One region of the Streptomyces sp. NPDC086519 genome, then DNA from elsewhere that is predicted to be linked to it. Evidence: riboswitches for the same ligand, from Rfam matches in the RefSeq annotation. Region 1 holds a riboswitch; each other region holds the start of a gene.
The links. Region 1 has a riboswitch for cobalamin ahead of AB0P24_RS19110 (cobalamin biosynthesis protein). Riboswitches for the same ligand answer to the same signal wherever they lie in the genome.

Region 1 (9,763 bases):
CCTCCAGCGTCCGGTCCAGCTTGTCCTCGTCGAGGCCGGGCGCGTCGAAGGGATTGCGGCGCCTGCGGTGCGGCAGCGCCAGCAACGCGGCCTGCCGTACGTCCTCGGCGAGCACCTCGGTCCGCCCGGCCCACGCGGCCAGCGCGGTCGCCGTCCGGGCCATCACGATGTCGGCGCGCATGCCGTCGACCTCGAAGGCCGCGCAGGTCGCCGCGATCTGCCGCAGCGCCCCGTCGCCCAGCCGCACCGACGGCAGCAACTCCCGCGCCGCCACGATCCGCTGCCGTACGGCGGCCTCCTCGCCGGCCCAACGCGTCGCGAAACCCGCCGGATCGTCGTCGTACGCGAGGCGCCGCCGCACGACCTCGACCCGCTGGTCGGGCTCGCGGGAGGCGGCCACCTCGACCGTGAGGCCGAACCGGTCGAGCAACTGCGGCCGCAGCTCGCCCTCTTCCGGGTTCATCGTCCCGACGAGCAGGAAACGCGCCGCGTGCCGGACCGACACCCCCTCGCGCTCCACGTAGGACGCGCCCATCGCGGCCGCGTCCAGCAGCAGGTCGACCAGGTGGTCGTGGAGGAGGTTGACCTCGTCGACGTAGAGGATGCCCCGGTGCGCGTCGGCCAGCAGACCCGGCTCGAAGGCCTTCACGCCCTCCGCCAGGGCGCGTTCGATGTCGAGCGCGCCCACCAGCCGGTCCTCGGAGGCGCCGACCGGCAGTTCGACCATGCGCGCGGGCCGGGACTCGTAGGCGCCCGGCGGGTGCGGGCCGTCCGGGCAGCCCGGGTCCGGGGCGGCCGGGTCGCAGGAGAAACGGCAGCCGGCTACGACGTCCACGGCCGGCAGCAGCGCCGAGAGGGCGCGTACGGCGGTGCTCTTCGCCGTGCCCTTCTCGCCGCGCACCAGCACTCCGCCGACCGCCGGCGAGACGGCGTTCAGCAGCAGCGCGAGCCGCAGGTCGTCCTGGCCGACGACGGCCGTGAACGGGAACGGGGTGGTCACTGGTCGTCGCCCTCCGAGTTGCCTTCCGAGTTGCCTTCCAGATCGCCTTCGAGCTCCAGGTAGGTGGCGCGCAGCCGTTCCAGGGTGTCCGCGTCCGGCTCGGCCCACAGGCCCCGGTCGGCGGCCTCCAGGAGCCGTTCGGTGATGCCGCGCAGCGCCCACGGGTTCGACTTCTTCATGAAGTCCCGGTTCTCCGCGTCGAAGACGTACTCCGCGCTGAGCTTCTCGTACATCCAGTCGTCCACGACCCCGGCCGTGGCGTCGTACCCGAACAGGTAGTCCACGGTCGCCGCCATCTCGAAGGCCCCCTTGTATCCGTGCCTCCTCATGGCGCTCATCCAGCGGGGGTTGACCACCCGGGCCCGGAAGACGCGGTGCGTCTCCTCGCCCAGGGTCCGGGTCCGCACCTGGTCCGGGGTGGCCGAATCGCCCACGTACGCCTCCGGGTTGGCGCCGGTCAGATGGCGCACCATGGCGACCATGCCGCCGTGGTACTGGAAGTAGTCGTCGGCGTCCACCAGGTCGTGCTCGCGGGTGTCCACGTTCTTCGCGGCGACGGCGATCCGCCTGAACGCGGTCTCCATGTCCCCGCGCGCCGCCCGCCCGTCGAGCCCGCGCCCGTAGGCGTAACCGCCCCACACCGCGTACACCTCGGCGAGGTCGGCGTCGGAGCGCCAGTTGCGGGCGTCGATCAGCGGCAGCAGGCCGGCACCGTACGCGCCCGGCTTGGAGCCGAAGACACGGGCGGTCGCGCGGCGCCGGTCGCCGTGTGCGGCGGTGTCCTCGTCGGCGTGGGCCCGCACGTAGTTGGAGTCGGCCGGCTCGTCCAGCTCGGCGACCGTGCGTACCGCGTCGTCGATCAGTCCGACCACGTGCGGGAACGCGTCCCGGAAGAAGCCGGAGATCCGGACGGTGACGTCGATGCGCGGCCGGCCCAGCCCGGCCAGGGGGATCACCTCGAAGCCGGTGACGCGGCGCGACGCGTCGTCCCAGACCGGACGGCAGCCCAGCAGTGCCAGGATCTCGGCGATGTCGTCGCCCTGGGTGCGCATCGCGGAGGTGCCCCACACCGTCAGGCCGACGGACTTCGGGTAGGCGCCGGTGTCGCTCAGATACCGCTGCACCAGCGAGTCGGCGAGCGACTGGCCGACCTCCCAACTCAGCCGGGAGGGAATGGCCTTGGGGTCGACCGAGTAGAAGTTCCGGCCGGTGGGCAGCACGTTGACCAGGCCACGGGTGGGCGAGCCGGACGGGCCGGCCGGGACGTAACCGCCGTCCAGCGCCTTGAGGATGTGCCCGATCTCGTCCGTGGTCCGCGCGAGCCGCGGCACGACCTCGGTGCAGGCGAACTCCAGCACCGCGACCGCGTCCGGGAGTTCGGTGCCGACGACGTCACGGACGAGGGCGGGGACGGCGCCGGCGTCCCAGTCCCGCGTCTCCATTCCCTCCGCGAGCCGTCGGCACAGCTGCTCCAGCAGGTCGACGGCGTCGGCGGCGGTGCGCGACGGTCCCTCGACCAGGTCCGTCAGTTCGACGGGCACCTTCACGGGAGCGCCGGGCTCCGCCAGCAGCTCCTTCTCGACCAGCCCGAAGTGCGCGGCCAGCGAAGCCCGCAGTCCCGGCAGCGCGTTCGCCTGCCCGCCCCACACCTGCGAGGCGCGCAGCACGGCGAGCACGAGATTGACGCGCGGCTCACCGACCGGGCCGCCGCCGAGAATGTGCAGGCCGTCCCGGATCTGCACGTCCTTGATCTCGCACAGATAGCCGTCGATGTGCATGACGAACTCGTCGAAGTCGCCGTCCTCCGGCTGCTCGTCCACATGCAGGTCGTGGTGCAGCTCGGCCGCCTTGACCAGCGTCCAGATCTGGGCGCGGACCGCCGGTGCCTTCGTCGGGTCCAGATCCGACACCAGCGCGTACTCGTCGAGCAGCTGCTCCAGCCTGGCCAGGTCGCCGTAGGTGTCGGCGCGGGCCATCGGCGGCACCAGGTGGTCGACGACCGTGGCGTGGCCGCGCCGCTTGGCCTGGGTGCCCTCGCCGGGGTCGTTGACGATGAACGGGTAGATCAGGGGCAGTTCACCGAGCACGGCGTCCGGCGCGCAGCCGCCGCTGAGCCCGAGCCCCTTGCCCGGCAGCCACTCCATCGTGCCGTGCTTGCCCATGTGGACGATGGCGTCGGCGCCGAAGCCCCCCTCCGATGCCGGAGCCTCCAGCCACCGGTAGGCCGCCATGTAGTGGTGCGACGGCGGCATGTCGGGATCGTGGTAGATCGCGATCGGGTTCTCCCCGAAGCCGCGCGGCGGCTGGATCATCACGACGACGTTGCCGAACCGGAGGGACGCCAGCACGATGTCGTCCCCGTCGACGTACAGCGAGCCCGGCGGCTCGCCCCACGCCTCCAGCATCCCGTCGCGCAGCCGGGGATCGAGCCTGTCGAACCACGCCCGGTAGTCGGCGAGCGGCACGCGCGCGGGCGCGGCGGCCAGCTGCTCCTCGGTCAGCCACTCGACGTCGTGACCGCCGGCCTCGATGAGCCGGTGGATCAACTCATCGCCGCCCGCCGGGTATTCGGTGAGGCCGTACCCGGCGGCCTTGAGCGCGTCCAGTACCCGCACCGCCGACGCGGGGGTGTCGAGGCCCACCGCGTTGCCGACACGCGAGTGCTTCGTCGGGTACGCGGTGAACACGAGCGCCAGCTTCTTCTCGGCGTTCGCCTTGTGCCTCAACCGCGCGTGCCGTACGGCGATCCCGGCCACCCTTGCGGCCCGCTCGGGGTCGGCGACGTACACCGGGACGTCGGCTCCGTCGTCATCGACCCGCTCCTTGAAGGAGAACGGCACGGTGACGAGCCGGCCGTCGAACTCCGGGATCGCGACCTGCATCGCCGCGTCCATCGGGGAGAGCGCGGCGTCCGAAGCGTCCCAGGCCTCCCGTGACGAGGTCAGGCAGAGCCCTTGCAGCACGGGCACATCGAGGTCCGCGAGCGCCCCGATGTCCCACGCCTCCTCGTCGCCGCCCGCCGAGGCCTGCGCGGCATGCGTGCCGCCGGCGGCGAGGACGGTGGCGACCAGGGAGTCGGCCCCGGCGAGGATCTCGTACAGTCCCGCGTCCGCGCCGCGCAGCGAACCGCAGTACACGGGAAGGGCGTTGGCGCCGCGCGCCTCGATCGCCCGGCACAGCGTGTCCACGAAGGCGGTGTTGCCGCTGAGCTCATGGGCCCGGTAGAAGAGCACGCCCACGGTCGGGCGGCCGTCGACCCGTTCGTACGAGCCGTGGACGCCGTACTCCGGCATCTTCCGCGGCCCGGCGAACCCCTCGCCGGTCAGCAGCACGGTGTCGGAGAGGAACCGGGCCAGCTCGGTGAGGTTGGCGGGGCCGCCCTCGACGAGGTACCTGAGCGCCTCGGCGACCACCCCCGCCGGCACCGACGACTCCGCCATCAACTCCGCGTCCGGCACGGCCTCGCCGCCGAGCAGCACGGTCGGGATCCCGGCGGCCTTCAGCGCGGCGAGCCCGTCCTCCCAGGCACGCTTGCCGCCGAGCAGCCGTACGACGGCGATGTCCGCGCCGTCGATCAGCGCGGGCAGCTCCGCCGCGGCGTCGAGGCGCGTCGGATTGCCGATCCGGTAGTCGGCACCGGAGGCGGCCCGGGCCGCCAGCAGATCGGTGTCCGCGGTCGACAACAACAACACAGTGCTCATGCGGGCGCTCCCGGTGGGATGAAAGGCAGTCCTTGCGGCGCGCCCGACTCGATGAGCCGCCAGAGCGCGTCCGTGTCCGCGTGCTGTTCGATCAGGTCGCCGAGCCGGTCGAGCCGTTCCTCGCGCAGCGCGGCGAACGAGGTGTCGGGGGCCGGCACGAACCGGCGGCCCGCGGCGGCCGCCACCTCGCGCAGGAAGGCCCGGCGGAAGCCGTCCGACTCCAGGGAGCCGTGCCAGTGCGTGCCCCAGGTCTGCCCGACCCGGCACCCGTCGAGGAAGGCCTCGCCCCCGGTCACCTCGGCCACCCCGTGATGGATCTTGTACCCCTCGACCCGCTCGCCGAGGGCCTCCCCGACGGGCCGGGTCAGCGTCTTCTCCCGGGCGAACCGGACGCGCACCGGCAGCACCCCGAGCCCGTCGACCCGACCCCGGCGGCTCTCGACGTCGTCCTCGATGTACTCACCGAGGATCTGGAAGCCACCGCAGACACCGAGCACGGGCCGCTGCTCGGCGGCCCGGCGCCGCAGCGCCTGCGCGAGCCCCCGCTCGTGCAGCCACTCCAGGGCCCGGACCGTCCCCCGGGTCCCCGGAACCACCACGAGATCGGCGTCGGCCAGCTCCTCCGGCCTGTCCACGAACCGCACCACGACGCCCGGTTCGGCGGCCAGCGCGTCCACGTCCGTGAAGTTGGACATCAGCGGGATCGCACAGACGGCGACCCGCAGCACGTCCTCCCCGACGGGCGGGGCCGTGTCCGACTCCGGGGCGGTCCCGCGCACGGAGCCACTTCCCCGTGCCCGGCTTGGCTCGCGCGGAGGGACCCCCATCCCGTCCTCCTCGTCGATCCCGAGCCCGTGCCGGAAGGGCAGGACGCCGTAGGTGTGCCGCCCGGTGAGCCCGTGCAGCATGCCGAGACCCGGCTCCAGCAGGGAGACATCCCCCCGGAACTTGTTGACGAGGAACCCGGCGACGAGTTCCTGGTCCTCCGGTGAGAGCAGGGCGACGGTGCCGAAGAACGACGCGAACACGCCCCCGCGGTCGATGTCCCCGACCACGAGCACGGGCAGCCCGGCATTCCGGGCGATCCCCATGTTCACGATGTCGGTCCGGCGCAGGTTGATCTCCGCCGGACTGCCCGCTCCCTCACAGATCACCGCGTCATACGTGCCCCGCAACTCGGCGAGACAGTCGAGCACGGTCCCGAGCAGCCTCTGCTGCCGCCCGCCGTGATAGCCACGCGCACTCAGCTCGCCGACCGGTTTGCCGAGCAGCACGACCTGACTGCTCTGCTCGCCGCCGGGCTTGAGCAGCACCGGGTTCATGAGCGCGGTCGGCTCCACCCGGCAGGCCTGCGCCTGCATGGCCTGCGCCCGCCCGATCTCGGCCCCTTCACGCGTCACGAACGAATTGAGGGACATGTTCTGCGCCTTGAACGGCGCGACTTTCACACCCTGCCGTACCAGCCACCGGCAGATACCGGCGGTGACCACACTCTTCCCGGCATCGGAGGTGGTACCGGCCACGAGAAGACCGCCGTTGTTCATGACGCCCTTCCCGGGCGCGATCCGCGCAGCAGGGCCGCCGCCGCACTCACCCCCAACGCCAGCCACCCCACCCGCCGCGACAGGCGCACCGCCCGATCGATGTCAGCGACTTCCACAGCCCGCCCCTCCTCGTTCAGCACCGGCCGATGCTCGACTCGCCCCCCGTACGACAACGTCCCCCCGAGCCGCACGCCCAACGCCCCCGCGAACGACGCCTCCACGGGCCCCGCGTTGGGACTCGGATGCTTCGCCGCGTCGGCCCGCCAGGCCCGTACCGCTCCCTCGGGGTCGCTTCCGGACACCGCGGCCAGCACGGCGGTGAGCCGCGCCCCCGGCCACCCGGCCACGTCGTCCAGCCGCGCGGAAGCCCATCCGTACCGGCGGTAGCGGGGCGACTTGTGCCCCACCATGGCGTCCAGGGTGTTCACGGCCCGGAACCCGAGCAGCCCCGGCACGCCCCCCACGGCCCCCCACACCAGCGCCCCGACGACCGCGTCGCTCGTGTTCTCGGCGACGGACTCCACGACCGCCCGTGCGATCCCGTCGGCGTCCAGGGCCTGCGGATCCCGTCCGCACAGATGCGGCAGCCGCGCACGGGCCGCCTCGACGTCTCCCGCCTCCAGGGCCCGCCCGACGGCGCGGGCCTCACGAGCGAGCGAAGTGCCGCCGACCACGGCCCAGGTGGCCGCGCCGGTGAGGGCCACGGACGCGACGGTGGACGGTCGTACGATCCGCTGGGCCACGGCGCCCAGCGCCACGGCGCCGCCGGCGCACACGGCGGTGTGCAGCGCGCCCCACCCGCGGTGGTCCCGCCACAGCACCCGCTCCACGGCCCCGGCCGCCCGGCCGAACACGGCGACCGGATGCCCCCGGCGCGGATCGCCGAGCAGCAGATCACCGAGAAGGCCGGCGGCGGCGCCGTACGCGAAGACGCGATCGGCACCCATCGGCTCAGCCGGCCGCGGGGTGGGGGAGGGGGCGGGTACTGAACCTCGAACGGCGGCCGCGCATGGCTATATGTCCTCACTCAGGGTGTCCACGCCCTGGTTCGACGAGACCGGCGGTGAGAGTTCCTGGCTCCCGGGGACTGCTCCCCGGTGACAGTGGCGGGACCGCGCCGGATTCACACCGGCTTCCTCCCTTGCCGCCGTACATGGCTCCGGAAGTCCACCACGCCCCTGGAAGACCCGTCAACCTGGCGTTGACCTGGGAGGGGAGTGTGTGGGAAGACCCACACCGGGTGTTCAGCGAGGCCGGTGGGGCATGCCGAAGGCTCCTCTCCGAGCGTTGGAGAGGAGCCTTCCCGGCGCGCGCGAGACCCTGTGGGGTCAGGCCTTCGCCACGATCAGGTGGATGCCGTACGCCACGGCGGCCGCGCAGCCGGCGAAGCAGAGGTAGGCGGCCGTCGCGGCCAGGGCCGCGGAGTTGCCCTGGGCGGTGGCGCGTTCGCGGGCGGACAGTCCCTTGATGCCGAGGGTGAACAGGGCCACCAGGCCCACCGTGACCACGAGGCTGACGCCGAAGACGGAGCCGATGGCTGCCCAGTCGATGTTCATGTCGCTTCTTCCTCGGGGTCAGACGGTGGCGGCCGGGTCGGTCGCGGGAGCGGCGGGGGCCGGGGTGGGGAGGGTGGCCGGGGCGGGGATGGTGGCGGTGAGGTCGTCGGTGACCGGGCCGGCGGGCGGCGGCGTCACGGCGGCGATCGCCGTGGTCACCACGCCGGCCGGCTCGTCGGCATCGGTGTCGTTGACGTTGCCGCTGTGCACGACCTCGCGGCGGGACAGCTTCCAGATCGCGGCGCTGGCGGCCACCAGGAAGACGGCGACGAGCGCGGTGCCCCAGCCGCCGAGGCCCGTCACGGACTCGGCGAGCGCGCCGACCAGCGCGGCGGCCGGGAGGGTGAGCAGCCAGGCGACGGCCATCCGGGTCGCGGTGGACCAGCGGACCGCGCCGCCCTTGCGGCCGAGGCCCGCGCCCATCACGGAACCGGAGACGACGTGCGTGGTGGAGAGGGAGAAGCCGAGGTGCGAGGAGGCCAGGATGGCGGTGGCCGCGCTGGTCTGGGCGGCGAAGCCCTGCTGCGGCTGGAGGTCGGTCAGGCCCTTGCCCATGGTGCGGATGATCCGCCAGCCGCCGATGTAGGTGCCGAGCGCGATGGCGAGGCCGGCGGAGAGGATGACCCAGGTGGGAGGGTTGGAGCCGGGGGCTATGGAACCGCCCGCGATCAGCGCGAGGGTGATGATGCCCATCGTCTTCTGCGCGTCGTTGGTGCCGTGCGCGAGCGAGACCAGTCCGGCGGAGGCGATCTGGCCGGCACGGAAGCCCTTGCGGGTGGCGTTGTCGTCGGCGTTCTTGCCGATCGCGTAGGAGAGCCGGGTGGAGAGCATCGCCGCGAGGCCCGCGACCACGGGGGCGGCGACCGCCGGGAGCAGGACCTTGGTGACGAGCACGTCGCCGTGGACCGCGCCGAAGCCGGCGGAGGCGACGGTGGCGCCGATCAGGCCGCCCATGAGGGCGTGCGAGGAACTGGACGGCAGACCCACCAGCCAGGTCACGAGGTTCCAGAGGATGGCGCCGACCAGCGCGGCGAAGATGACCTCGGGACGAATGCCGTTCTCGTCGACGAGACCCTTGGAGATCGTGTTGGCGACCTCGACGGAGAGGAAAGCGCCCACGAGGTTGAGCGCGGCGGACATGGTCACCGCGATCTTGGGCTTGAGTGCGCCGGTCGAGATGGTCGTGGCCATCGCGTTGGCGGTGTCGTGGAAACCGTTCGTGAAATCGAACGCGAGTGCGGTGACCACCACAATCGCGAGGATCAGCGAGAAGCTTTCCATTTACCCAGGCAATCTTTCGAAGTCATTGGTTGTTGGACCGTAAGCAACCTGGATGAACGGAAGGTGAACTGAGGCAGTCGCGAGGGTGTATGGAATCCGCTTCGGAGGGCTGTTCGGAGGGTTGAGGGCGGGGCGGGGCCTGTCCGCGGTCCTGTTGAAGAGATTCTGGTCACCCGGCAGCGTTCCCGCGTCCGCCGGGCCGCACGAGGTACGCGGCCTGCCGGGTGCCCGACGGCTTGTCCGGCGGGGCGAGGTGGTACGCGCGCCTTGATGTATACGAACCGCGCGCCCTTCGCCCTGGTGCTCGGCCGGCCGGCCGTCCCGTCCTCGGCGATCTTCAGCCGAGCCGTGACACGGACCCGTTTGGGATGATTCACGGCCTACCGGATTCGGGACGTCCGGCCGAAAGTGCACTGCCGCGCGGGCCGGTTGGGCTGCCGCCTGACAGGATCGGGCCATGGCTGAGCAGCGACGGGGCGAGCGTGACGGACGGGACGGGCAGGCCGGCGCACCAGGTGTGTCGGAGCCGCGACAGCGGGATGTGCGCGCGGAGGAGGCGGACGCCTGGCGTGAACTCGTCGCCACGGCCCGCCGCACCGTGTCCGACGGACTCGTCGTCGGCACCTCCGGCAACGTCTCGGTCCGCGTCGGCGACACCGTGCTGGTCACGCCGTCGGGCGT
Region 2 (9,763 bases), on a different contig from region 1:
GTCCACCGAGATCGCGCCGTGCGTCTGACCCGAGACCAGGTTGAGCGCGCCGGGCGTGGACGGGCCGTAGACCGAGCTGAAGGAACGGTCGTTGAGGGCGTACTGCTGGGCGTAGTTCCACAGACCGGTGACGGTGTTTCCGTCGTAGTAGTCCATCACCAGGCCCGGCTCGCCGAACAGGCCGCCGCTGCACTTGTCGACCTCGGTGTTCTGCACGAACTGGTCGGCCTTGCCGCCGTCGTAGGCCAGCTGCTCGGGCCCGTAGGAGTGGTTCTGGTCGCAGGTCATCGCCTGCGCCGGGGTGAGCCGCTTGGGCAGGTACTGGTTCGGGTTCTTCGTCAGCAGCCCGGCGTGCGCGAGGGTGTCGATGTCCTTCGGGGTCTTCTTGGACGCCGTGAACTTCGTGCCGTCGGTGTTCGCGGCCTTCGGGTAGGTCGCGAAGTAGTGGTCGAAGGAGATGTTCTCGCCGAACAGCACGACCACGTGCTTGATCGGGGTGGCGGTCGACGAGCCGCCGCTGTGCCCGGCGGGTTCGGCGGCCCAGCCGGGCGCGGCAGCCCCGAGGACCGTGAGCGCGGTGGCCCCCGCGAGGACGCAGAGGCTCCTCATCGCCGTTCGTCTTCCTGTGCTGGCCATGCTGGTTCCCCTCCGGGCATGAACGTCACTGCGTCGTACTGGCAGGGATGCTTCGCTCGTTCGCGGGCGCTCCGGCGGAGCCATGATGGCGGGTGAATGAACACCGGGTCAGGGATGTTGGGGTAAATTTTGACTGTGTATTGACCGTTTGGGCTACGGAACTGCCATGGAGTTGTTCGAACAAGCTCAGGTCAGCAGAGCGCGTCCGTACCAGTCGTCCCGGTCCCGCACGCCGGGCAGGACGAAGAAGTAGCCGCCGCCGAACGGCGAGACGTAGTCGACCAGCGGCTCCCCGGCCAGCCGCTTCTGCACGGTCTCGAACTGCCGGGCCAGGTCCTGCTGGTAGCAGCAGAACAGCAGGCCCATGTCGAGGTTGCCGTTGCTGTCCATGCCCCGGTCGTAGTTGTAGGCACGGCGCAGGAGCCGCTGGTCGGCGGTGGCCGTGGTGCGCGGGTTGGCCAGCCGGATGTGCGCGTCCAGCGGGATGACGTCACCCTTGGGGTCGTCGGCGTAGTCGGGCGTGTCGTGCTCGGCGTTGCCGTCCAGGGGCGCCCCGGACTCGCGGGACCGGCCGAACATGCGCTCCTGCTCGGTGAGCGAGACCCGGTCCCAGAACTCCACCAGCATCCGGATCAGCCGTACCGCCTGGTAGCTGCCGCCGACCGCCCACTGCGGTTCTCCGGAGTCCTTGCCGACCCACACCAGCCGGTCCATCTCCCGGGCGCTGGCGGTCTTCGGGTTGGCGGTGCCGTCCTTGAACCCGAACAGGTTGCGCGGGGTGCCGGACGGGCGGGGCGGGCTGGTGAAGCCGTCCATCCGCCAGCGGACCTGCATACCGCCCCGGGTGTGCCGGGCGATGTCGCGCAGCGCGTGCAGACGGTGTCGGTGTCGTCCGCGTGCAACTGCACACTGAGGTCGCCGTGGCACCACTCGGGCCGCAGGTCGTCGTCCGGGAACGCCGGCATCGCCGTCAGCCGACGCGGTCTCAGTTTCCCGAGCCCGTACCGGTCGTCGAAGAGGGAGCCGCCGACGCCGACGGTCACCGCCAGGGCGCGCGGCGGCAGTTGCCCGCCGAGGACGCCCGAGTCGGCGGGCGGCCCGGTGACGCCGACCGGGTCCGGGGTGCCGCCGGAGGTGAGGAAGCGGGCGCGGTCGGTGAGCGTGTGCAGCAGCTCGGTCAGCTCGGCGCGGTCGCCGGCGGTGACGTCGAAGGACGTGAACACGGTCGTCCGGCGGGGCGCGGCGATCGCGGACTGCTGGCGGGCGCCGTGGAAGGGGGCTATCGCGGGCGTGCCGGTGCCGGTCGCGGTGTCCGTGCCGGGGGCCGCCGCGCCGCCGGCCGCCAGTCCCGCGCCCGCGAGGGCCGCGCCGCGCAGGAACCCGCGGCGGCCCACCGCGCCGCTGCCCGTCGTCCCGTCGGCGCTCATACCGTCCTCCGCGGATCGCACAGGGTCGCCACCGACGCCAGCCGCTCCACCAGGTCACCGAGGACCGCGTCGACGTCCTCGCGCTGCCGGTGGCCGAGCTTGCCGAGCGGTGTCCAGGTGCCGCCGTGGCCGAAGCGGTCGAGGGTCGTGCCCGCCCGCCTCAACTCGCTCTCCAGACCGGCCAGAGGGGCGTACCGGGTGGCCAGCAGCGGGTGCAGCCGGGACATGACCTCCACCGTGCCGTCCAGGTTGGCGCGGGCGGTGGCGAGGTTGCTGCCGCTGCCGTAGTCGGTACGGCCGGTCAGCTCGAACTGCACGGTGTTCTCCAGGATCTCGTGCGCCCGCAGCCCCAGCTGGGCCGGGTCCATCCGGGTCTGCGCCCAGTCGTCGCGCAGCGCGGTGACCGCCTTCACCAGGCCGGCCGCCGGGCCGCGCAGGCCGGCGGCCGACTCGCCGTGCCACAGCCCGTACTCGACCCGGTGGAAGCCGGTGAAGTCCTTGTCGCGCACCCCGCCGGGCAGCCCGGCGTCGGTGCCGTTGATCGCGCCGTCGGCGTCACCGAAGGCGTCGTACGCGGCGCCCAGCCGCTCGTACTCCAGGTGCGCCGGCAGCCAGGCGGTGCGGGCGGCGGCGAGATCGCCGCGGTCGACCGCGTCCCGCAGGGTCGTGGTCAGCCGTACGACGCCGGACAGGCCGCTGCCCACCCACTTCTGGTAGGCGAGCGCCGGCGGGATCAGGTCGTGCTCGCTGACCGGGGCCGCGGCCGGGCCACCACGGCCCCTGGCGATGCGGACGGTCGGCCCGGTGACGGCGTCGGCGTCGTCGGGCACGCACCTGAACGCGTACGCGCCCTTGCCGAGCCGGACGGTCAGCTCCCGGGTCGTACCGGGCCCGATGCCCTCCACCTCGCCGTACACGGCCCGGCTCCCCGGGTCCTCCAGGAGGACCTCGGCGGACCCGTCGGTGGGGTTGTGCAGGTCGAAGACCTGGACCCCGGGCACCGGCCTGCTCCACCCCCGGCCGCAGCGGCTGGCGGACACCTCCACGGCGGTGTGCGGCAGCGCGGCCGGGTCGGCGTGCGCGCGGCGTGAGCCGCGCGGGAGCGCCAGAAACCCGGCCACCAGGCATACGACGGCGACACCGACGACCGCCCAGGGGCGCAACGACCTCCAGCTGAGGCCGGTCAACACCATCCCGAACTCCCGGGGGTTCGTACCGTTCGTGATCGCCTCATGTTAGGCGGCCCTTTGTACTCGAACGGCCGTCCAGGGAAACCCATGACCAAGAGTTCCCTGCCGGTTCACCGCACCTCCAGGGGACCCGCTGCGTCGGTTCCGCGATGCGGCGGCGACGGCTCCTGTTCCGCGCGGCCGGTGAGGGCGCGCGTGGGACGGGGCCTGTGAGGGGGGCGGCGTGCCGAGGACCGGACGGTCGCGAGAAGATCGTCCGTGACCAACCGGTCCACCCGATCCCGGAAGGAACCGAGGAGATCATGCGCCTCATCGTGGCCCGCGGCCCGGCGGAGGTGTCCGGATGACCGGCGCCGAGGAACCCGTCCTGCTCCACGTCAGCGGACGGGCCGCGCACATCACGCTCAACCGGCCGAAGGCCATCAACGCGCTGTCGCACGCGATGGTGCGCCGCGTCGACGAGGCGCTCACCGCCTGGGAGCACGACCCGGCCGTCCAGACCGTCGTCATCACCGGAGCAGGGGAGCGCGGCCTGTGCGCCGGTGGTGACATCCGGGCCGTCCACGACGACGCCCGGGACGGCGACGGGTCGGCCGCGGCCGCGTTCTGGCGGGACGAGTACCGGCTCAACGCCCGCATCGCCCGCTACCCGAAGCCGTACGTCGCGGTCATGGACGGCATCGTCATGGGCGGCGGGGTCGGCGTCTCGGCGCACGGCGGCGTCCGGATCGCCACCGAGCGGTCGCTGATCGCCATGCCGGAGACCGGGATCGGCTTCGTGCCCGACGTCGGCGGGACCTACCTGCTCGGTCGCGCACCCGGTGAACTCGGCACGCATCTCGCGCTGACCGGCGCCGGGATCGGCGCCGCCGACGCCCTGCTGTGCGGCCTCGCCGACCACTACATGCCGTCCGGCTCGATCCCCGCGTTCGTCGCCGACCTCGCCGTCCTGCCCGTGCCCGAGGCGCTCGCCCGGCAGGTACGGCAGCCGCCGGACGGCGAGTTGGCCGGGCACCGGGCGTGGATCGACGCCTGCTACCCGGCCGGCACGGTCGAGGAGATCGTCCAGCGGCTGCTCGCGCACGGCGACCCGGCGGCGAAGGAGACCGCGGACACCCTGCTGTCCAGGTCGCCCACCGCTCTGAAGGTCACGCTGGAGGCGCTGCGCCGGGCCCGCCGGCTCGGCTCGCTGGAGCGGGTCCTGGACCAGGAGTACCGCGTCTCCTGCGCGACCCTCGCCACCCATGACCTGGTGGAGGGCATCCGCGCCCAGGTCGTCGACAAGGACCGCACCCCGCACTGGTCCCCGGCCACCCTCGCCGAGGTCACCGACGCCGATGTCGAGCGCTTCTTCGCTCCGCTCGGCGAGCGCGAACTGGGCCTCGCCCCGCCCGTCTGAGCCGCTTTGGCCGCCGCCCACCAGGCGCGAGACGAAGATCACGCCTGGTGACGCGGTCTTGGCCGTGCCCCTGACACGCGGTACGGTCGGTCCGATATGACGACGGCGAGACGGAAGCCGGTGGGAATCCGGAACGGTCGCGCCACTGTATGCAAGAGCCCCAGGGCTGCTTGTGAGTCAGACCCGTGGCCGTCGTCCTGTGCACCACCGAGATGGGACGCGAACTCCCAGAGGAGGTCCTGCCATGGCGCAGACCGTCGCTCCGCCGACAGCCACCACGCCCGCCGTTCCCGCCAAGCTGCCGCTGTCCGCGATAGCCCCGTGGGCGGTCTTCTTCGGCATCCTGATGCTGGTCCTGCTCTACTTCGTCGGCGCCGAACAGGGCGCCACCTCCGTGTTCAGCGGCACGGACGTTCACGAGTGGGTGCACGACGCCCGCCACCTGCTCGGCTTCCCCTGCCACTGACGGGAGGGACGCCGTAGCGCCCATGAACTCCGCAACGGTCCGAATCCTCCTGGTGCGGGGCATGCTGGCCGGTCTGGCCGCCGGTCTGCTCGCCCTCGTCGTCGCCTACCTGCTCGGTGAGCCCGACGTCGGCAAGGCGATCGGCTTCGAGGCCGCCCACGCGCACGAGCACGAGACGGAGGTCGTCTCCCGCTCCCTGCAGTCCACCGCCGGCCTGGCCACCGGCGTCCTGGTCTACGGGGTCGCCTTCGGCGGGATCGCCGCCCTGGCCTACTGCTTCGCCCTCGGCCGCGTCGGCCGCTTCTCGCCACGGGCGACCGCGCTGCTGCTGTCCGGCTGCGCGCTCGTCGCCGTCTACGTGGTGCCGTTCCTGAAGTACCCGGCCAACCCGCCGTCGGTGGGCGACCCGGACACCATCGGCAAGCGGACCGCGCTGTACTTCCTGATGATGCTGCTCAGCGTGCTCCTCGCGGTGGCCGTCACCATCCTCGGCAAGCGGCTCCAGCCACGGCTGGGCACCTGGTGGGCGACCGTGCTCGCGGTGGTCGCGTTCGCCGTCGTCATCGGGGTGGCATACCAGTTCCTGCCGGTCGTCAACGAGGTGCCGAAGGACTTCCCGGCCACCCTGCTGTGGCGGTTCCGGCTCTCGGCGCTCGCCATCCAGGTGTCGCTGTGGGGCGGATTCGGCCTGCTGTTCGGCGAACTGGCCGAGCGCGTCCTCAACCCCGGGCCGGCCAGGGCGCGGGCCGCGGCGCGCACGGTGCCCGCTCCGCACTGACCGGCACCCTGCCCACCGAACGACACGCGAGGGCCCTCCGGAACGCCCGGGGGGTCCTCGCGCGTTCGCTCACCCACCCCCGCGCGCCGGCCGCACGCACCGCCGGGCGGTCCGGCCTCCTGCGCGGTAACACGCCATGTCGACAGGGCGGGTTGCGGCCCGCCGGGTCGATGTCCGCGCGGCCGACGCCCGGGCGGCCGGTGCGCCGTCGTATCCTGCGGGCCGTGACGGAGACCTATGTACTGGACGGCACCGCGATCACGACCCTGGAGGACTTCTGGCGGGTGATCGGCGAGGCGGTCAACGGGCCCGGCGGCTACTTCGGCCGTAACCTCGACGCGTTCGCCGACTGTCTCAGCGGCGGCTTCGGCACGCCCGACGACCGCGACTTCGTCTTCGAGTGGCGCGACCACGGCGCATCCCGTGCGAATCTGGGGCATGCGGAGACCGCCCGCCAGCTGGAGATCCGGCTCGCCCGCAGCCACCCCTCCAACCGCGCCGCCGTCGCCGCGGAGTTGGCCGAGGCCCGCGCGGGCCTCGGCGCCACCGTCTTCGACTGGCTGCTCGACATCTTCGAACAGCGGGCCCCGGGCGCGCTGCGACTGCGGTGAACCCGCCGTGAACCCGCCGTGTCCTCGGCGCGCGGCCGGTGCCCCACTCGCGTCCGCGGCCGCTGACAAGGGAAGATGGGCGGCGAGCGATCGATCAACGACTGCGGAGGAAGTGGACTCATGCCGCATGAGCGAGCGGGCCGGCCGGCGGCTCCGGAGGACCTCGTCGACGTGGCCCGGCTGGTCACGGCCTACTACGCGCTGCACCCCGACCCGTCCGACCCGGGCCAGCGGGTGGCGTTCGGCACCTCGGGACACCGCGGATCGTCGCTGACGACCGCGTTCAACGAGGACCACATCGCGGCCACCAGCCAGGCCATCTGCGAGTACCGGAGCGGCCAGGGCATCGACGGGCCCCTCTTCCTGGGCGCCGACACCCACGCCCTGTCCGAGCCCGCCAAGGCCACCGCACTGGAGGTCTTCGCCGCGGGCGGCGTGACCGTCCTGATCGACAGCGCCGACGGCTACACCCCCACCCCCGCCGTCTCGCACGCCATCCTCACCCACAACCGGGGCCGTACGGCCGGCCTCGCGGACGGCGTCGTGGTCACCCCCTCGCACAACCCGCCGGCCGACGGCGGCTTCAAGTACAACCCGCCCAGCGGCGGCCCCGCCGCCTCCGACGCCACGTCCTGGATCCAGGACCGCGCCAACCAGATCATCGCGGGCGGGATGAAGGACGTACGGCGCATCCCGTACGAGCGCGCGCTCGCCGCGCCGACCACCGGCCGGTACGACTTCATGGGCGTCTACGTCGACGACCTGCCCAGCGTCCTCGACCTCGACGCGGTCCGGGCGTCCGGACTCCGCATCGGCGCCGACCCGCTCGGCGGGGCCTCGGTCGCCTACTGGGGCCGGATCGCCGAACGGCACGGCCTCGACCTCACCGTGGTCAACCCGTACACCGACCCCACCTGGCGTTTCATGACGCTGGACTGGGACGGCAAGATCCGCATGGACTGCTCCTCGCCGTACGCGATGGCCTCGCTCATCGAGAAGCGGGCCGACTTCCGCGTCGCCACCGGCAACGACGCCGACGCCGACCGGCACGGCATCGTCACCCGCGACGCCGGCCTGATGAACCCCAACCACTACCTGGCCGTCGCCATCTCCTACCTCTACCGCCACCGCGGGCAGTGGGCGGCGGACGCCGGTATCGGCAAGACCCTGGTGTCCTCCTCGATGATCGACCGGGTCGCCGCCGACCTCGGCCGCCAACTGGTCGAGGTCCCGGTCGGGTTCAAGTGGTTCGTGGACGGACTGGTCAGCGGTGCCATCGGGTTCGGCGGCGAGGAGTCGGCCGGCGCCTCCTTCCTGCGCCGGGACGGCTCGGTGTGGACCACCGACAAGGACGGCATCCTGCTCGCCCTGCTCGCCTCCGAGATCACGGCCGTGACGGACCGGACCCCGTCCGAGCACTACGCCGACCTCACCGCCCGCTTCGGCGAACCCGCCTACGCCCGCATCGACGCCCCCGCCACCCGGGAGGAGAAGGCTCTCCTCGCCAAGCTCTCCCCGGCCCAGGTCACCGCCGAGACCCTGGCCGGCGAGGCGGTCACCGCGGTGCTCACGGAGGCGCCCGGCAACGGCGCCGCGATCGGGGGCATCAAGGTGACCACGGAGAACGCCTGGTTCGCGGCCCGCCCGTCCGGCACCGAGGACGTCTACAAGATCTACGCCGAGTCCTTCCAGGGCCCCGACCACCTGGCCCGGGTGCAGGAGGAGGCCAAGGCGGTGGTGATGACCGCCCTCGGCGGCTGACGCCCGGACACCTTCGCGAGCTCCGCGCCGGAGGCGGTGGCCGGCTCGCGAAGGTGCGGCGGGCGCGGGCACGGGCACGGGCGTGGCCCGGGCAGGTCCGGTGCGGCCTGCCCGGGCCACGGGTGCGGTGGGAGCGGGTCAGGGCGCCGGCACAGGACGCGCGGCGCAGGTGACGTCCGCCGCCGGCAGCCGCCCGGTGGCGAGATACGCGTTGACCGCCGCGTCGGCGCAGTCACTGCCGTAGACACCGAACACCGCGTGCTGGTCCGCACCGCGCAGGGTCACCAGCCGGGAGCTGGGCCAGTCGCGGTGCACCGCCTGCGCGCCCTCGTAGACGGTGCGCGGGTCGCCGGTCGCGTTCACGAGGAGGGCCGGCAGGTCGTCCCTGATCGTGGTCGGGCGCTCGCGCGGCGGGTCCCAGAAGGCGCACGGCCCGATGTTGTTGGTCACCGGCCCGAACAACGGGTCCCGCGCGCGGGCCCGTTGCACGTCACGCCAGTAGGTCTCCGGGTCGCGGGGCGCGCCGACGTCCCCGCAGAGGACGGCCATCTGCACACTGCCGTACGCCGACTCGGCACCGGTCAGCATGAAGCCGAGCGTGTCGGCGAGCCACGGACTCGGGTCGACCGGCCTGCCGTCGGCCGCGTCCCGCAGGTCGCGGACGGCCGCCGCGAAGTCGCCGTAGGCCGCGTCGTTGTCCTGGGAGAGGCCGTCGAAGACGACCATCGGCGCGACGCTCTCGTCCACCCGGTAGCCGCCCACCCGCAGCGGCGCGCGCTCGGCGGCGGCCTGGACCCGGTCCACGACCGCGAGCACCGCCTCCCGGCTGTGGCCCAGGCCGTACGTCGTGTCGCGGGCGGCGGCCCAGGCGGCCCAGTCGCGCAGCGCGTGCCGGCCCGCGGGCTCCGAGCCGCGCAGCAGCCGGGGGCCGTACCGGTCGGGGTCGGCCACCCCGTCCAGCACGACCCGGTCCGTGCGCTCCGGGAACATCGTGGCGTACACCTCGCCCAGGTAACTGCCGTACGAGTAGCCGAGGTAGGAGATCCGCCGCTCACCGAGCGCCGCGCGGACCACGTCCATGTCCCGCGCGGTGTCGCGGGTGGTGACGTACGGCAGGACGTCGCCCTCGTACTTCCGGCAGTCGCGGGCGAGTTCCCCGGCGAAGGCGGTCGAGCGGTCGAACCCGGCCCGGTCGTGCCCCGGGCCGCGGATCGCCGAGCCGGTGGGCCAGTGGCAGTCCATGGGAGTGCTGCGGCCGACGAAACGCGGGTCCACGCCGACCACGTCGTACCGCTTGCCCACGCCCTTCATCGCCGCCCGCACCCACGGCGGGTCACCGATCGTCTGCCCGCCCGGGCCACCGCTGTTGAGCAGCAGCGCACCGACCCGGTGGGCGGTGTCGGTGGCCTTGATGCGGGAGACGGCGACGGTGACGGTTCGGCCGTCCGGACGGCCGTAGTCCAGCGGCACGGTGACATCGGCGCAGCGGGCGCCC
Region 3 (9,763 bases), on a different contig from region 1:
GACGGGTGGTGGGAGTGGCCGCCGCCCGGGGACGGGCGGCGGGCCGAGGGGCGGGCGGCGCTCGCCGCGTACTTCGGCTCCCGGCCGCCGGGCCGGCTCTCGCGGCGCGTGATGTCCAACATCCTCGTCACGGTGACGGGACCGAAGACGGCGACGGCCACGTCGTACTTCCAGACGTACCGGGTCGACGGTCACGACGGCGGACCCGACGGAAGACTCGACGGAAGACTCGGCGGAAGACTCGGCGGGGGGATGGTGCCGGCCGGGCCGCCCGTGCAGGTCGGTCACTACGAGGACCGGTTCCGGTGCCTCGACGGCCGCTGGCTGCTGGCGTCCCGGTCCCTGGTGCTGCCGTTCGGCGGGCCGACCCCCACGGCAGGCGGCTGAAGCACGCCCGTCACCGGCTCAGTTGACGGCGCTCTCGGCGGTGATGAGCATCTCCGCCAGGTCGGCGAGGGTGGCCAGCTGGCGGGCGTTCATCTGCGGGGCGCGGGCCGCCAGGCGGACCAGGCCGCTCTCGCGGAGCCGGGAGAGCGGGTCGGCCTGGGCCTCAAGGCTCTGTAGCACCGGCTGGAGCGCCTCGTGCAGCGCCTCGGGCTCGTCGGCGGTGAAGAAACCGGCCGGCAGACCGAAGAACCGCCGCAGCCGGTCGGTGTGTTCGAGGCTCGGCAGCCCGCTCTTGCGCCACTCGCTGAGCCACTGCCTGCTGGTGCCGGCGATCGCCGCGAGCTCGCCCAGCGAGTACCGCTTGCCGTCGGGGCGGCGCCGGTTCTCGCGGATGAAGTCCAGCCGCTGCCGCACCCGTTCGGCGAGCCCCGCCTCGGGCGCGGCCTTGCCGGCCAGGAGTTCGGCGACGACCCCGGCCGGGATCCCGGTGCGGTACGACAGGTCGGTCACGTCCAGCACCTCGGACAGCCGTCCGGGACATCCGGTCAGCTCTCCGAGCCGTTCCAGTACGCCGGTCAGCGGGGCATGGGCGTCACTCACCAAGGTCCCCCTGGACACACGTGGTTGGTCGGTCGGCCGAGCAGACGCGAGGCTATCGAATCACCGGTGCCGCCCACCAGACATGACAAGGACCACTGCGCAAGGGGGCAGCAATCGTTGACATGTGACGGACCGGCAGGAAAGGATCACGTCACCAGGCCACGGTCGAACCGACCCGCCTCCGGTGCCACCTGTGGGGGAGCGGCATCCGGGGCGACCAGCCGGCCGCCTCCTCCCCAGAAGGTGAGGCGAACCGATGCCGCAGCCCATCCTGCTCCTCGGTGCCGGCCGTCGGCGCGCGTACGACGAGTTCGTGCTGAGGCGTGTCGCCGCGGCCCGCCCGGTGCTGCTGGTGGACGCCGCGCCGCCCGCCTGGGCACAGCCGTGGCCGGCCGGTCACCTCGCGGCGGACCCCGGCAAGGGCGGCGCCACGGCGTCGGCGGTGGCGCGGTTCGCGGCCCGGCACCGGGTCCGCGGCGTGCTGACCCACTCGGGCGAGTACGCGGTGGCGGCCGCCACGATCGCCGGGCAGTTGGGGCTGCCCGGCCTCTCCCCCGCCGCGGCCGCCGCCTGTGGCGACCCGCCCGCGCTGCGCGCGCTGCTGGCCGGCCACACGGTTCCCACCGACGACCCGGGCGGCCCCGGCGCGCCCCGCGTCTCGGCCGAGACGGTCGTCCTCGACGGCGAGATCCGCATCGCCGCCATCACCCGTACGACCCTGGGCCCGGCGCCCGCCCGGCAGCCGCTCCGGCACACCGTGCACGCCCACGACGGCCTGCTGCACAACCGTTTCCTGCGCCTGGCCGTCGACCGCACCGTGCACGCCCTCGGCGTCGACCGGGGTGTCCTGCACATCGGCCTCGCCCTCACCGACCGCGGGCCCCGGGTCACCGACGTAGCCCCGCATCTGCCGGGCGACCTGATCCCGCTCCTCGTCTGGCGGGCCACCGGCGTCGATCTCGCCCAGGCCGCGGCCGCCCTGGCCACCGGCGAGGTGCCCGACACGACGCCCACCCGGCAGCGGGCGGCGGCCGTCCAGTTCGCCTACCCGGCCGCCACCGGCCGCCTCGACCGCCTGGACCTCTCCCCCGACGCCGCCCACGAGCCCGGTGCCGACCGCATGCTCCTCACCCAGCACACCGGCAACCACGTCACCGCGGGCCCGCACGCCACCGTCGCCGACCGGCTGGCCCTGTGGGTGGCGGTCGGCGAGACCCCCGCCGACTGCGACGACGCGCTGCGCCGCATGGCCCGCCACCTGTCGGCGGGCATCGCGCCGCTCGCGAACGCGGCGTAGTACCGCGCCGACGCCCTACGGTGGCGCCATGACTCATCACCCGAAAGCGCCGATCGCACCCGTCAACGCCTTCGAACCCCCTTACTACGTGGCTGTTTTCACCGCGGTGCGGACCGAGGACCAGAGCGGCTACGGCGAGACCAACGCGCGCATGGAAGAGCTGGTGAAGGACATCCCCGGGTATCTGGGGATGGACCACGCGCAGACGCCCGGCGGGCTGGGCATCACCGTCGGGTACTTCCGTGACGCCGACGCCCTCGCCCGGTGGCGGACCGACGCCGAGCACCGCGCGGCGCAGAAGCGCGGGCGGGCCGAGTGGTACGAGAGCTACACCCTGCATGTGGCGAAAGTGGAGCGGAGCCACGGCTTCACGCGCGGGTAGTGGCGCGACGCGACGCTAGAAGGCGATCGTCCTAATCAACTTGCCCGCCGCTTCGAGCACTTCGACTTCCTCTCGGCTCATCGTCGGATTGGCCGCCCGTCGTCGCAGGGCCTGCGCAAGTCCCTCCTCGGTCAGTTCGCCCGGATCGGCGAGCAGGGCCCTCAGCAGGTCGTGGGCCAACGGGTACGCTCCCAGGGCCACTTGGGCGAGGATCACCGCGGACATGCCCCAGTCGAGCCCGGGCGGCCCGTCCTCGGCGTTGGTCCAGTCGATGACCCGGGGACCGTCGGGGGCCAGCATCACGTTGTCCGGATGCAGGTCGAGGTGGAGGACCCGGGCGCCGGGGTCGGCCGGGTCCCGGCCCGGCACGGCGTGCAGCCGCCGCAGCAGCGAGGCGAGCAGCGCACCGCCCTCCCCGGCGCCCATCTCCCCCGTCAGCAGCGCCGCCAGCATGGTCGGCCCGGACAGCCGCTCCATGACCAGTTCGGTACGGGACGCGGAGGGCCGCACCCGGGGCGCCGGGTACCCGTGCTCGCGCACGTACGTCATCACCGCGCCCTCGGCGGCCGCGTCGCCCCGGCCGTCCCGGTCCCGGCGCAGCACCCAGGCCTCGTCGAGCTCGTACACGTCGGCCGAACGCCCCGATCCGAGCAGTCTCCCTGTCATGGCATGACCATAACGAAACGGTCCAGGCTCCCCGGCTCCGCGCAGGCCCCCTCTCAGCTTCCCGTAAGCGGCCGGTAAGGTAGCCGGGTCGTCATCACCCGTACGGGGGGAAGCCGGTGCAATTCCGGCGCTGACCCGCAACCGTGAGCCACAGGACCCCGTGGCGAGCCGGACCACCCCGCTCGGGACGTTGATCGGCTCAGGTGCGCCGGCACCCGCCGCCGCACGGCACCGTCGAGGTTTACGGAGCCGAGCCGCCGGGGTGTCCCGTGCTGCCCGGCTCCCCGCAGGGAGAGGCACCCGCCGACCATGACCGTCCTCCGCCGCACCGCCGGGGTGCTGGCCGCCACCGCCGTCATCGGTACCGCCACGCCCGCGACGACCGCGCTGGCCGCGGGCACCCCCTCCCCGTCCGCGTCGGCGGTCCTCCCGTCAGGTCTGTACGGCAGCTCGGACCCCAAGTACGACGGCGTCTGGCGCCAGTCCCTCGCCCTGCTGGCCCAGCGCGCGGCCGGGGTGAGCCCGGCCGCGAAGGCGGTGGACTGGCTGGCCGGGCAGCAGTGCGCCGACGGCGCGTTCGCGGCGTTCCGTGCCGACCCGACGGCGGCCTGCGACACCAAGGTGACGGTCGACACGAACAGCACGGCCGCCGCCGTACAGGCGCTGAAGGCGGCGGGCGGGCACGACGCCGCCGCGGGCAGGGCCGTGACCTGGCTGAAGTCGGTGCAGAACAAGGACGGCGGCTGGGGCTACACCCCGGGCTCGCCCAGCGACACCAACTCCACCGGCGTGGTGGTCGGCGCGCTCGCGGCGGCCGGCGCGAGCGCGGACAGGTCGCCGTACGACCTGCTCGCCAAGTGGTCCGTTCCGTGCGGCCAGGACGGCGGCGGCGCCCTCGCCTACCAGCCGGACAAGCAGGGGAAGCTGACCGCCAACGCGGACGCGACCGCGGCCGGGGTGCTCGCCGCCCTCGGCGAGGGGTTCGTGACGACGGCCGGGAAGGCCCCGGCCGAGGGCCCTGCGTGCGCCGACTCCGACAAGGCCCTCAGCCGGCAGGAGGTGGCCCGCAACGGCGCCGCGTACCTGGCGGCCGCCATGTCCGGGACCGGCCACCTCGTCTCCGCACTCGCGGGAGCCAAGCCCCAGCCGGACTACGGCAACACCGCCGACGCGGTCGTCGCCATGGCCGCGCAGGGCTGGACGGAGCAGGCGAGGAAGCCGTACGCCTGGCTGGAGGCGCACGCCGCGCGGTGGGCGGAGCAGAGCGGGCCCGCGGCCTACGCCGAACTGATCCTCGCCGCGCACGCGATGGGCGCGGACCCGCGCGACTTCGGCGGGACGAACCTGGTGACGGCGCTGAACGCGACGGGACCGGCCCCGCGGGCGGCTGCCGCGGAGCACGCCGGGGAGAAGAAGGAGAAGAAGTCCGGCACCGGCGTGTGGTGGATCGTCGGCACCGGGCTCGTCGCCGGCATCGGCATCGGCTTCCTGTTCAGCGGGCGCCGGAAGCAGCGGCAGCTGTGACCGCGGCCCGCCGTGCCGCGCTGCTGGTCCTGGCCGCGCTGACGCTGTGCGCGACGGCCGCCGGGCCGGCGGCGGCCACCGGCTACCGCTACTGGTCCTTCTGGGAGCGGGACGGCTCACGCTGGACGTACGCCACACAGGGACCCTCGACCACGCGGCCCGCCGACGGCTCGGTCGAGGGCTTCCGCTTCGCGGTGAGCAAGGACTCGTCGGACGCGTCGCGGCCGCGCGGCACGGCGGACTTCGGGACGATCTGCGCCGGCACGTCCGCGGTCGGGGGCCGGAAGCGGGTCGGGCTGGTCGTCGACTTCGGTACGACGACGGACGCGCCCTCGGGAGAGAAGCCGCCCGCCCCGCGGACGGCCTGCGCGGTGGTGTCCGAGGACGCGACGACGGCGGACGCGCTGGCGACGGTGGCGAAGCCGCTGCGGTACGACACGAACGCGTTGTTGTGTGCGATCGCGGGGTATCCGGGGCAGGGCTGCGGGGAGAAGGTGACGGCGGCGACCGGGGGTACGTCGGGCAGCGGGCCGTCGCTGGGGCTGCTGGCGGGCGCGGGGGTCGTGGCGCTCCTGGCCGCGGGGGCCTTCTGGCAGGCACGGCGGCGCGGGAATGAGTGACACCGCGGGCCGGTGGGGGCCTGTCGCGCAGTTCCCCGCGCCCCTGACAGGGCGCGTTCTGGCTGTGGGCAGTCGTGCCACTGGGGGTCGGTGGGGGCTTGTCGCGCAGTTCCCCGCGCCCCTGACGGGGCACGTCCTGGCTGCGGGCAGTCGTGCCACTGGGGGCCGGCGGGGGCTTGTCGCGCAGTTCCCCGCGCCCCTGAGGGGGCGCGTTCTGGCTGCGGGCAGTCGTGTCGCTGGGGCGGCACGGGTGGGCGCGGCGGCACCTCGCCGGCGCGGGCGGGTGAAACCCGCCGTCCCCCGGCAGCAGCGCCGTTCCCCCGTGCATCCCGGTGCCTGGTGGCTCTGGTCGCTCTCCCTCGGTGTCGCCGCGTCCCGGACCACCAACCCGCTCCTCCTCGCCCTCCTCATCACGGTCACCGCCTACGTCGTGGCCGCCTGCCGGCCCCGCTCCGCGCCCTGGTCCCGCTCCTACGCCGCCTTCGCCAAGCTCGCCCTCGCCGTTCTCCTCCTCCGCCTCGCCTTCACCGTCGTCCTCGGCTCCCCCGTCCCGGGCGCGCACACCCTCGTCACCCTCCCCGAAGTGCCCCTCCCGCACTGGGCCCAGGGCATCCGCCTCGGCGGCAGGGTCACCGCCGAGGCGCTCGTCTTCGCCCTCTACGACGGCCTCCGCATCGCCACCCTCCTCATCTGCGTCGGCGCCGCGAACGCGCTCGCCAGCCCGGCCCGGCTGCTCAAGTCCCTCCCCGGCGCCCTGTACGAGCTGGGCGTGGCCGCCGTCGTCGCCCTCACCTTCGCTCCGCATCTCGTCGCCGACGTGCAGCGGCTGCGGGCCGCCCGTCGGCTGCGCGGCCGCCCCGACTCCGGCATCCGCGGCCTGCTCCAGGTGGGACTCCCGGTCCTGGAGGGCGCGTTGGAGCGCTCGGTCGCCCTCGCCGCCGCCATGGACGCGCGCGGATACGGCCGCAGCGCCGACGTCCCGGACCGGGTCCGCCGTACGACGGCCGCGCTCACCCTCGGCGGTCTGCTCGGCGTCTGCGCGGGGACGTACGGGCTGCTCGCCGCCGAGGGCGGCGGCTACGGCCTGCCCGTGCTGCTGGCCGGGGTGGCCGCCGCGCTGGCGGGGCTGCGGCTCGGCGGCCGGCGTTCGCCGCGCACCCGGTACCGGCCGGACCCGTGGGACGCGCGGGCCTGGCTGGTGTCCGGGGCGGGCGCCGCGGTGGCCGCCCTGCTCACCCTGGCGTCGGTCCGCGATCCGGGCGCCCTGAGTCCCGGGGTCGTACCGCTTCTCGCCCCCGCCCTTCCACTGTGGCCCGCGGCCGCCGTGCTGCTCGGTCTGCTGCCCGCCCTGGTCCTTCCGGGGGTCCCTGCCAAGGAGGAGCCGTCGTGATCCGCTTCGAAGACGTCTCCGTCACCTACGACGGCGCGGCCCGGCCCGCCGTCCAGGGCGTCGACTTCGAGGTGCCGGAGGGTGAACTGGTCCTCCTGGTCGGGCCTTCCGGCACCGGCAAGTCGACGGTTCTGAACGCCGTGAGCGGGCTCGTGCCGCACTTCACCGGCGGCACCCTGCGCGGCCGGGTGACGGTCGCCGGCCGGGACACCCGTACCCACCGGCCGCGCGAACTCGCCGACGTCGTCGGCACGGTGGGCCAGGATCCGCTCGCCCACTTCGTGACCGACACGGTGGAGGACGAACTCGCCTACGGGATGGAGTCGCTGGGGATCGCCCCGGCCGTGATGCGGCGGCGGGTGGAGGAGACCCTGGATCTGCTGGGGCTCGCCGAGCTGCGGGACCGGGCGATCGCCACGCTCTCGGGCGGGCAGCGGCAACGGGTGGCGATCGGGTCGGTGCTCACCCCGCATCCGGCGGTCCTGGTGCTCGACGAGCCGACCTCCGCCCTGGACCCCGCCGCCGCCGAGGAGGTGCTGGCGGTACTGCAACGGCTGGTGCACGACCTGGGGACGACGGTGCTGCTGGCCGAGCACCGGCTGGAGCGGGTGGTGCAGTACGCCGACCGGGTGGTGCTGCTTCCGGGGGACGGGGCCGCCCCGGTGTGCGGGACGCCCGCCGAGGTGATGGCCGTGTCGCCGGTGTGTCCGCCGGTGGTGGAGCTGGGGCGGCTGGCCGGCTGGTCGCCGCTGCCTATGACCGTGCGGGACGCCCGGCGACGGGCGGCGGCGTCCGGGCTGCGGGACCGTCTCACCGGGCGGGCCCCGGGGCGGCGGTCCGTGGCAGGCCCCGCGGCCGCCCTCGCCGAGGTCGGTTCCCTGGCCGTCCGCCGGGACCGGGTCGACGCGCTGCGGGGTGTCGATCTCGCCGTCGCCCCCGGCGAGACCGTCGCCCTCATGGGGCGCAACGGTGCCGGCAAGTCCACGCTGCTGAGCGCCCTGGTGGGGCTGGTCGCACCGGACTCCGGCGCGGTGCGGGTCGGCGGCGCGGTCCCGCACCGCACCCGCCCGCGTGACCTGGTACGTCTCGTCGGGCTGGTCCCGCAGGAACCCCGTGACCTGCTCTACGCCGACACGGTCGGTGCCGAGTGCGCGGCCGCCGACCGGGACGCGGGGGCGGCGCCCGGGACCTGCCGGCGGCTCGTGTCCGGCCTGCTTCCCGGCGTCGCGGACGACACGCATCCCCGTGATCTCTCGGAAGGGCAGCGGCTGGCTCTCGCGCTCGCCGTCGTCCTCGCCGCCCGGCCGCCGCTGCTCCTCCTCGACGAGCCGACCCGGGGCCTGGACTACGCGGCGAAGGCCCGGCTGGTGGGCGTGTTGCGCGGGCTCGCCGCCGACGGGCACGCGATCGTGCTGGCCACCCACGACGTGGAGCTGGCCGCGGAGCTCGCGCACCGGGTGGTGCTGCTCGCGGAGGGTGAGGTCATCGCGGACGGGCCGACCGACGACATCGTGGTCTCCTCGCCGTCCTTCGCCCCCCAGGTGACGAAGATCCTGGCGCCCGAGCGGTGGCTCACCGTGGCGCAGGTCCGGGAGGCGCTCGCATGACCGGCCCGGTGCGGCTCGGCCCCCGCTCCCTCGCCGCCCTTCTGCTCGTCAGCGCCGTCGGGGTGGCCGCCGTCGGCTGGCCCTTCATCGCGCCGCCCTCCTCCCGGATCGCCTCGCACGCCCAGGACGCGCCCTGGCTCTTCGCCGGGCTGCTGGTGCTGCTGGTCGCCGTGCTGGCGGCGACGATCGCCGAGTCGGGGCTCGGTCCGAAGGCGGTCGCCATGCTGGGCGTGCTGGCCGCGACCGGGGCGGCGCTGCGGCCGGTCGGCGCCGGCACCGCCGGGATCGAGCCGATGTTCTTCCTGATGGTGCTGAGCGGTCGGGTGCTCGGGCCAGGCTTCGGGTTCACCCTGGGCTCGCTCACCATGTTCGCGTCGGCGCTGCTCACCGGCGGGGTGGGACCGTGGCTGCCGTTCCAGATGCTGGCGATGGGCTGGTTCACGATGGGGGCCGGTCTGCTGCCGGGGCCCGAGCGGCTGCGGGGGCGGGGCGAGCTCGCGCTGCTCGCGGTCTACGGCTTCGTGGCCGCGTTCGCCTACGGCACGGTCGTCGACCTGGCCGGCTGGCCGCTGCTGAGCGGCACCGCGTCGAACATCGCCTTCGACCCGGACGCCGGGGCGGCCGCCAACCTGGCCCGTTTCCTCGCCTACAGCCTGGCCACCGCCATGGGCTGGAACCTGGGGCGGGCCCTGTGCACGGTCGTCCTCACCCTGGTTCTCGGGCCGGCGCTGCTGCGGGCGCTGCGCCGGGCCACCCGGCGGGCCGCCTTCGAGACCGCGGTCACCTTCGACGGTCCCGGCGCGTGAGACGTCGTACGCGGGTGGTGACGGGGCCGGTGAAGCACCCCACATGACGCACGGCACCTACGATCCGGAACAGTAGTCACCCTTTCCTGTCATATCCGTTTCGTCACCCTTGCCGACCTGCGGTTTGAGAGCCACGCCACACGGCGGACCATTCCCGCTTATGCGACCACCACTAGTAAAAGGGGTGATTGCGGATGGTTTTCCGGCCTGCTTCTCTGGACGACGTCGCCAGGCACCGCAGGCCCCCAGCGGGCCGCGGGGCCGACGCACACGGACCGCCCCGCGGGTGGTTCCGGAGCGCACGGCGACTCCCTGTCCCCGACGAACGAGGTTCTCCGTTGTCCGTGTCCTTCATCCGCCGCATCGCTTCCCCGAAGAAGGCCCTCACCACCGCCGCCGTGGCCGCTGCCGCCGCCGGCCTGGCCCTGACCGCGGCGCCCGCCCAGGCCGCCGTCACGTCGGCCTCCTCCGCCCAGGCGATCGC

Region 2: it holds a riboswitch for cobalamin, as region 1 does, so the genes downstream of both, AB0P24_RS46755 (CbtB-domain containing protein) here and AB0P24_RS19110 (cobalamin biosynthesis protein) in region 1, are expected to answer to the same signal.
Region 3: it holds a riboswitch for cobalamin, as region 1 does, so the genes downstream of both, AB0P24_RS44715 (prenyltransferase/squalene oxidase repeat-containing protein) here and AB0P24_RS19110 (cobalamin biosynthesis protein) in region 1, are expected to answer to the same signal.

The regions. Positions count from the first base shown of each region.
Region 1 covers NZ_JBFBJL010000018.1:100,851-110,613, forward strand. The annotation lists gene AB0P24_RS19095 (putative cobaltochelatase) at 1-1,000, opposite strand, end outside; gene cobN (cobaltochelatase subunit CobN) at 997-4,701, opposite strand; gene AB0P24_RS19105 (cobyric acid synthase) at 4,698-6,245, opposite strand; gene AB0P24_RS19110 (cobalamin biosynthesis protein) at 6,242-7,192, opposite strand; cobalamin riboswitch at 7,292-7,433, opposite strand; gene AB0P24_RS19115 (hypothetical protein) at 7,574-7,801, opposite strand; gene AB0P24_RS19120 (inorganic phosphate transporter) at 7,820-9,082, opposite strand; gene AB0P24_RS19125 (class II aldolase/adducin family protein) at 9,540-9,763, shown strand, end outside.
Region 2 covers NZ_JBFBJL010000122.1:3,132-12,894, reverse strand. The annotation lists gene AB0P24_RS46775 (alkaline phosphatase family protein) at 1-609, opposite strand, end outside; partial or broken gene efeB (iron uptake transporter deferrochelatase/peroxidase subunit) at 823-2,063, opposite strand; gene AB0P24_RS46765 (EfeM/EfeO family lipoprotein) at 2,060-3,256, opposite strand; gene AB0P24_RS46760 (enoyl-CoA hydratase/isomerase family protein) at 3,597-4,652, shown strand; cobalamin riboswitch at 4,720-4,860, shown strand; gene AB0P24_RS46755 (CbtB-domain containing protein) at 4,897-5,118, shown strand; gene AB0P24_RS46750 (CbtA family protein) at 5,141-5,896, shown strand; gene AB0P24_RS46745 (barstar family protein) at 6,121-6,507, shown strand; gene pgm (phosphoglucomutase (alpha-D-glucose-1,6-bisphosphate-dependent)) at 6,628-8,268, shown strand; gene AB0P24_RS46735 (alpha/beta hydrolase) at 8,407-9,763, opposite strand, start outside.
Region 3 covers NZ_JBFBJL010000099.1:14,695-24,457, reverse strand. The annotation lists gene AB0P24_RS44740 (nuclear transport factor 2 family protein) at 1-387, shown strand, start outside; gene AB0P24_RS44735 (XRE family transcriptional regulator) at 406-987, opposite strand; gene AB0P24_RS44730 (hypothetical protein) at 1,244-2,284, shown strand; gene AB0P24_RS44725 (antibiotic biosynthesis monooxygenase) at 2,313-2,666, shown strand; gene AB0P24_RS44720 (phosphotransferase) at 2,682-3,332, opposite strand; cobalamin riboswitch at 3,401-3,533, shown strand; gene AB0P24_RS44715 (prenyltransferase/squalene oxidase repeat-containing protein) at 3,642-4,856, shown strand; gene AB0P24_RS44710 (SCO2322 family protein) at 4,853-5,476, shown strand; gene AB0P24_RS44705 (CbiQ family ECF transporter T component) at 5,760-6,866, shown strand; gene AB0P24_RS44700 (ATP-binding cassette domain-containing protein) at 6,863-8,473, shown strand; gene AB0P24_RS44695 (ECF transporter S component) at 8,470-9,279, shown strand; gene AB0P24_RS44690 (transglycosylase SLT domain-containing protein) at 9,618-9,763, shown strand, end outside.